DNA from 3 places in the Vibrio sp. SS-MA-C1-2 genome. Region 3 is predicted to be linked to each of the others. Evidence: predicted binding sites of a transcription regulator. Region 3 holds the regulator's gene; each other region holds the start of a gene.
The links. Region 3 encodes CRP, which controls carbon source genes, mostly activating them, when cyclic AMP is high. Its sites were predicted from a motif close to TGTGANNNNNNTCACA; they were not measured.
Positions count from the first base shown of each region.

Region 1: typA (translational GTPase TypA) is a predicted target of CRP. The motif match lies at 1,179-1,194, and genes of this name have one in related genera.
Region 2: nagE (N-acetylglucosamine-specific PTS transporter subunit IIBC) is a predicted target of CRP. The motif match lies at 1,146-1,161, and genes of this name have one in related genera.

Region 1 is NZ_CP090981.1:693,537-695,822, forward strand. It holds gene glnA (glutamate--ammonia ligase) at 1-773, opposite strand, end outside; gene typA (translational GTPase TypA) at 1,299-2,286, shown strand, end outside.
Region 2 is NZ_CP090981.1:2,773,695-2,775,980, reverse strand. It holds gene nagA (N-acetylglucosamine-6-phosphate deacetylase) at 1-808, opposite strand, end outside; gene nagE (N-acetylglucosamine-specific PTS transporter subunit IIBC) at 1,300-2,286, shown strand, end outside.
Region 3 is NZ_CP090981.1:405,121-407,406, reverse strand. It holds gene L0B53_RS06460 (porin) at 1-133, opposite strand, end outside; gene crp (cAMP-activated global transcriptional regulator CRP) at 731-1,363, opposite strand; gene L0B53_RS06450 (phosphoribulokinase) at 1,721-2,286, opposite strand, start outside.

The DNA of each region.
Region 1 (2,286 bases), 290 kb from region 3:
GGCATGAAGGTAGCTGTTTTATCGTAAGCATGAGCAACGTTATGTACAACATACTTATAAGTTTGAATTTCATCCGCTTTATAAGTTAGTGTGTTGAATCGTGTTGCGATCTCGTTCTGACCCGCTGTTGCAACTTCATGGTGGTGAGCTTCAACAACAAGCCCCATCTCTTCCATGATTAAACACATTGCAGAGCGGATATCTTGAGCTGAATCTACTGGTGCTACTGGGAAGTAACCACCTTTAACGCCTGGACGGTGACCTTTGTTACCATCTTCGTACTCAGTACCTGAGTTCCATGCGGCTTCTTTGTCATCAACTTTGAAGAAAGTACCCGACATATCAGTAGAGAAGCGAACATCATCAAATAAGAAGAACTCTGGTTCAGGACCGACTAATACCGTGTCAGCAACACCAGATGCGCGCATATACTCTTCAGCACGTTGAGCAATTGAACGTGGATCACGATCATAACCTTGTAGTGTTGCAGGCTCTAAGATGTCACAACGAATGTTTAGTGTGACATCTTGAGTGAATGGGTCTAATACCGCCGTTGTTGAATCTGGCATCATTACCATGTCTGATTCGTTGATTCCTTTCCAACCAGCAACAGATGAACCATCAAACATTTTACCTTCTTCGAAGAAGTCTTCATCTACTTGGTGAGATGGAATAGAGATGTGTTGTTCTTTACCTTTCGTATCCGTGAAGCGTAAATCAACAAACTTAACTTCATTCTCTTCAATCATTGCTAGTACGTTTTCAATCGACATTTCGCATAACCTCCAATGTTAATTCTATATGGCGCTAACTATTTACTTTTACACCGGTTAAAGCCCATGTATTGCGACAAATAGATAGTAAATTTAAATTATTTTTTATACTTACTACCTATAAAGCATAAATAGTGCCAACTTTTTAAGTCCTTTATTTATAAGCAAATATATTAAAATTCATCAAGGTGTAACCTCTTTTTTGCACTGTTTTGAATCGCTACATGGATCATTTTGGTGCATCTTTGTGATGATAATATAATGCTTGATGTAAATATAAACCGAAATAAGGTAGACTAACAGCCTATCATCACTATTTTTTCTCACCATTGTCGATTTAAATTGCGTTTTTTTTCGCAAAATTGAATATTTTTTCTACAATTAAACTGAAAATTAGTAAAATCAGGTGACTTAAATCACAATTTACTAGGTTTTATTTTAAAATCTGGTAAATTATGGTCGCTTTTTTAACCAAGTTGCGAACCATTGTGGCGAGCACACCACGTTCTGAGTGAAATTGAATCCATGTCTACTTCTCAAATAGATAACTTAAGAAATATTGCAATTATTGCCCACGTTGACCACGGTAAAACAACGTTGGTAGATAAGCTACTTCAACAATCTGGCACATTAGAAACTCGCGGTGAAGTTGAAGAACGTGTAATGGATTCCAACGATATTGAAAAAGAGCGTGGAATCACCATTCTCGCAAAAAATACTGCAATTCGTTGGAATGATTACCGCATCAACATCGTTGATACTCCGGGACACGCCGATTTCGGTGGTGAAGTGGAACGTATCATGTCGATGGTTGACTCTGTACTTCTAATCGTTGATGCAGTTGATGGCCCAATGCCTCAAACTCGCTTTGTAACTCAAAAAGCGTTTGCTCACGGCTTGAAGCCAATCGTTGTTATCAACAAAATTGACCGTCCGGGCGCACGTCCTGATTGGGTTATGGATCAAGTATTTGATCTGTTTGATAACCTTGGCGCGACAGATGAGCAGCTAGACTTCCAAGTTGTTTACGCATCAGCACTGAATGGCTGGGCTACCCTTGAAGAAGGTGAAGTTGGCGAAGACATGGAACCACTATTCCAAGCGGTTGTTGATACTGTTGAAGCACCAAGCGTTGACTTAGATGGTCCGCTACAGATGCAAATCTCTCAGCTTGACTACAACTCTTATGTTGGTGTTATCGGTGTAGCACGTGTTACTCGTGGTTCGGTTAAACCAAACCAGCAAGTGACTATTGTTAGTGCTGATGGTAAAAAACGTAACGGTAAAGTCGGTACGGTATTAGGCTACCTTGGTCTTGAGCGTCATGAGATTGAAGAAGCAACAGCGGGTGACATCATTGCAATTACTGGTCTTGGCGAGCTAAAGATCTCTGATACCATTTGTGATATCAACAACGTTGAAGCTATGAAGCCTCTTTCTGTTGATGAACCAACAGTAACCATGACTTTCCAAGTAAACACTTCTCCTTTCGCAGGTAAAGAAGGTAAGTTCG
Region 2 (2,286 bases), 700 kb from region 3:
ATTTTTCACCTTTAACTCGATGGGCTAGACGAATGTTTGCATAAGAGACATGAAAGCCATCGGCAATCACACCACTATAAACTTCACTGCTGTCATAAATGGCACCGACTAAACCTGGATCTCGACCCGCAATAGAGGTCATGGCATTAAATAGGTGAGTGGTAAAGGTAATCCCTGCACTAAACCCGATGCGAGCTTCTTGATAGGTTGCATTTGAGTGACCAGCAGAAACCACAATACCAGCATCAGCTAACTGTTTAATGTATTTTGTTGGGCATTTTTCTGGCGCAAGAGTGATTTTAGCCACGACATCAGCATGATCACAAATATATTGGATCATCTCCGCATCAGGTTCACGAATATAATCTACGCTGTGAATCCCTTTTTTCTCTATATTGAGGTACGGGCCTTCTAAATGAACACCTAACGTATGATTTTTATGTTGCGCTTGATATTGATGGGTTGCTTTAATCGCGGCTTTCATTCCATCATCAGAAGAGGTGATAAATGTCGGTAAGAAGCTTGTACAACCTGATTTCAAGTTAGCTTGGTGCATGGTTGCTAATGTGTCAGGGCTAATATCATTATTAAACATCACACCACCACAACCATTGAGCTGCAGATCAATAAACCCCGGAGTAATATTTGCACCCTGTACATCAACAGTGGCTAATTCGGCAGAAAGTTCGGCTACAGGAACAATGGCTTCGATTAATTCATTGTTAATAATAACGGCATGATCATCAAGTACGTCATAGCCGGTATAGATGCGTCCATTGGTCAGTGCATAATGTGTTGAATGACTCATAAGTATCATTTCCTCAAAATTGGGCTGTTACTAAATATTTGTTATTAGCTGATTCAAATTTACTGGCTACTGAAGCGTAAAGAGTCGCTGTGAATCAACTAGATTAAATTAGGTATGCGAACATTATCGTGAAATAGAACTCTGTAAACCCCTTTATTAACACACTGTTTAGTAAGTAATTCATTGATGAGGTCAAAGTGTTAAATCATCAAGGGCAGTGCTTTTTTATCATTTAAAAAAAGTTTCAATAAAAGTATTCTGATGTCGCAATGTTATTTTTAATGATAAAATAAGTTTCCCTTTATGACTAGGTTTTTTTTCCTATTTCACTTTTTTTGGTGACTAAAATCACATTTACAGGTGATTTAATTTGCGATGATAATTAAACCATTTACACTAGCTCTGAATCTAATAAAGCTTAATACATTTAACAAATAGACATAATTTATAGAAATACAAATAATCTAAGAAAGCCAAAAGGGGGATTTACGGTGAATATTCTTGGGTACTTACAACGAGTTGGTCGCGCATTAATGGTGCCAGTTGCTACACTTCCTGCAGCAGCAATATTAATGGGTATTGGTTACTGGATTGATCCGGTAGCATGGGGTGGCGATAGTGCATTAGCTGCGTTCTTAATTAAATCTGGTGCGGCTATCATCGATAACATGTCATGGCTATTTGCTGTGGGTGTTGCTTATGGTCTATCTAAAGATAAAGATGGTGCAGCGGCACTGGCTGGTTTAGTCATGATGTATGTTGTGACAACCCTACTTTCTCCAGGCGCTGTTGCTCAAATTCAAGCAATCGCGGCATCTGAAGTTCCAGCTGCATTCGGTAAAATCCAGAATCAATTTGTTGGTATCATTGTTGGTATTATCTCGGCTGAAATTTATAACCGTTTCTCACAAGTTGAGCTTCATAAAGCCCTTTCTTTCTTCAGTGGTAAACGTTTAGTTCCAATTTTAACCTCTTTTGCAGGTATCCTTTTAGCATTCGTTCTAATGTACATCTGGCCTTCTATCTATAATGGTCTAGTACATTTTGGTGAAAGTATTCAAGGTCTTGGCGCAACAGGTGCAGGTATCTATGCATTCTTTAACCGTCTATTGATCCCTGTTGGTCTTCACCACGCACTAAACTCAGTATTCTGGTTTGACGTTGCGGGTATTAACGATATTCCTAACTTCCTTGGCGGTGCTAAATCAATCGCTGAAGGTGTTGGTATCCCTGGTGTTACAGGTATGTACCAAGCTGGTTTCTTCCCAATCATGATGTTTGGTCTACCGGGTGCGGCACTTGCTATCTACCATACGGCTAAGCCAGAAAATAAAGAAAAAGTGGCATCTATCATGATCGCAGCTGGTTTCGCATCATTCTTTACGGGTGTGACTGAGCCGCTAGAATTCGCATTCATGTTCGTTGCGCCACCATTGTATGTTATTCATGCACTATTAACGGGTATCTCTGTTTATATC
Region 3 (2,286 bases):
CTTGGTAGTATTGAACGTCTAAATCACCGAAGATATCAACAGTTACGCCATCTTTGTTATAAATTTCTGCAGCGTTTACAGAGCCTGCCGCTAGAAGAGCTGGTACGGCTAGAGCTAAAAGAGTCTTTTTCATGAGTTTCCCATGCCTTTATTAGTTATCGGAATGTCAAAAGCTAAATCGCTAAATGAGCATTCGTTCCATTTCCCTGATAACGATTGTTTTGTAAAAAACAAAAAGTGTTTTACTAACCAAAACAATCACTTTGCAGCTATATTGTCTGGTGTTTATAAAAGTGTCAAATAGTTCAAAAAAAATAATAAAAAAACATAAATGAATATAAAACAAGGACTTATTGATGAAAAATGATGTCTGATAAGTTATTTTGTTATTTTGCTATATATTGTTCTTTTGTCTGTTTTCGATATTTTATACTGGTAATTTTACTGGTTTTGAATTTATATATTGCTAGTAATCCCATTTATGGGTTTTAAAGTTTCATAATTGAATCTAATAATTTTTTTTCATAATAATAAAAATATTGTGATCTTAGTCGAATATTCAGGTGGTCTTTAGGTTTTTTTATACTTTATAGTTTGATTATTAATCAGTTTCTGAAGAGGGGATACTTATTTATAGGCAATAAAAAACCGCAGGCTAAGCTGCGGTTTTTTATTTAGTGAGCAAGATCCAATCAGGAGATCGTTATCTCATCTCTTTCTGTTTTGTCGGTTAACGAGTGCCGTAAACAACAATCGTTTTACCATGAGCTGAAATTAAGTTCTGCTCTTCTAGCATCTTTAAGATACGACCCACTGTTTCACGAGAACAACCAACAATCTGTCCGATCTCTTGACGGGTGATCTTAATCTGCATGCCATCTGGGTGAGTCATCGCATCAGGTTGTTTTGCAAGATTCAATAGTGTCTGTGCAATTCGTCCTGTTACATCTAAGAATGCAAGATCACCGACTTTTTGGCTGGTTGTCTGAAGACGGCTTGCCATCTGCGCCGAGAGTCGCATCAAGATATCTGGATTAACTTGAATTAATTGACGGAACTTCTTGAATGAGATTTCAGCGACTTCACAAGGCGTTTTAGCTCGAACCCAAGCGGTACGTTCTGCGCCTTCTTCGAAGAGGCCAAGTTCGCCGATGAAATCCCCTTGATTAAGATAAGAAAGGATCATCTCTTTACCTTCTTCATCTTTAATCAAAACTGCAACTGAACCTTTTACAATGAAGTAAAGTGTTTCAGCTTTTTCGCCAGCATGGATCAATGTACTTTTTGACGGATACTTATGGATGTGACAGTGAGATAAAAACCACTCCAAAGTAGGGTCTGTCTGAGGTTTGCCTAAAACCATATCTATTTATTCCTCTACATGATTTGCTTCGTCATCTAGCTATAATTCGAATGTCACTTATATTTCCTCTATTCAGAGCTGAAAGTGATATTTATCGTTAATAAGGTAGATAGCAAGTGTGCTGATAATTTACCGTAAGATTCTATCCTTTTTTGTAAACTATTTCTTGATTTTAATACGGCATAACTGGTTATTAATGCGTCAAAAATGTGCGTGGGATCACGAAGATTCATTTAAGTTACATTCAGAAATGTGAAGCCTATTGAAATAGCGAGTAATATTGATTTGACGCTCATCATTTTGGCACGCTTAAATTGCATTAATATAGACTTAAAGTAAGAACGGTACACGATTTACTTATAAGTGAATACTGCCATGAGTGATTAGTTTCTCAATTAATGGGCGCATAATTAACTCCATCGCAAAGCTCATTTTGCCTCCTGGTACCACTAAGGTATCGTGACTTGAGACAAAAGAGCCTTCAATCATCGCTAACAGGTAAGGAAAATTGACCTGTTTTATTCCTCGAAAGCGGATTACCACAAAACTTTCATCAAGAGTTGGAATCGCAGTCGCATTAAGTGGATTAGAGGTATCAACGGTTGGAACCCGTTGGAAGTTGATGTGAGTTCTCGAAAACTGTGGCGTAATGTAGTTTAAGTAATCATCCATTGAACGAATAATCGAGTCTTGAACGGCTTCTGCAGAATGACCTCGTTCTCGAATATCTCGAACACTCTTTTGAATCCACTCTAAATTGACGATCGGAACCATGCCGATCAATAAGTCGACCTCTTTAGCGACATCGATATCATCGTGAACAATCCCACCGTGTAGACCTTCATAAAAAACTAAATCAGTCTCTTCTGGTAATTGCTGCCAAGGGGTGAAATTACCAGGAGTCAGTTGGTAAGGAACCGCTT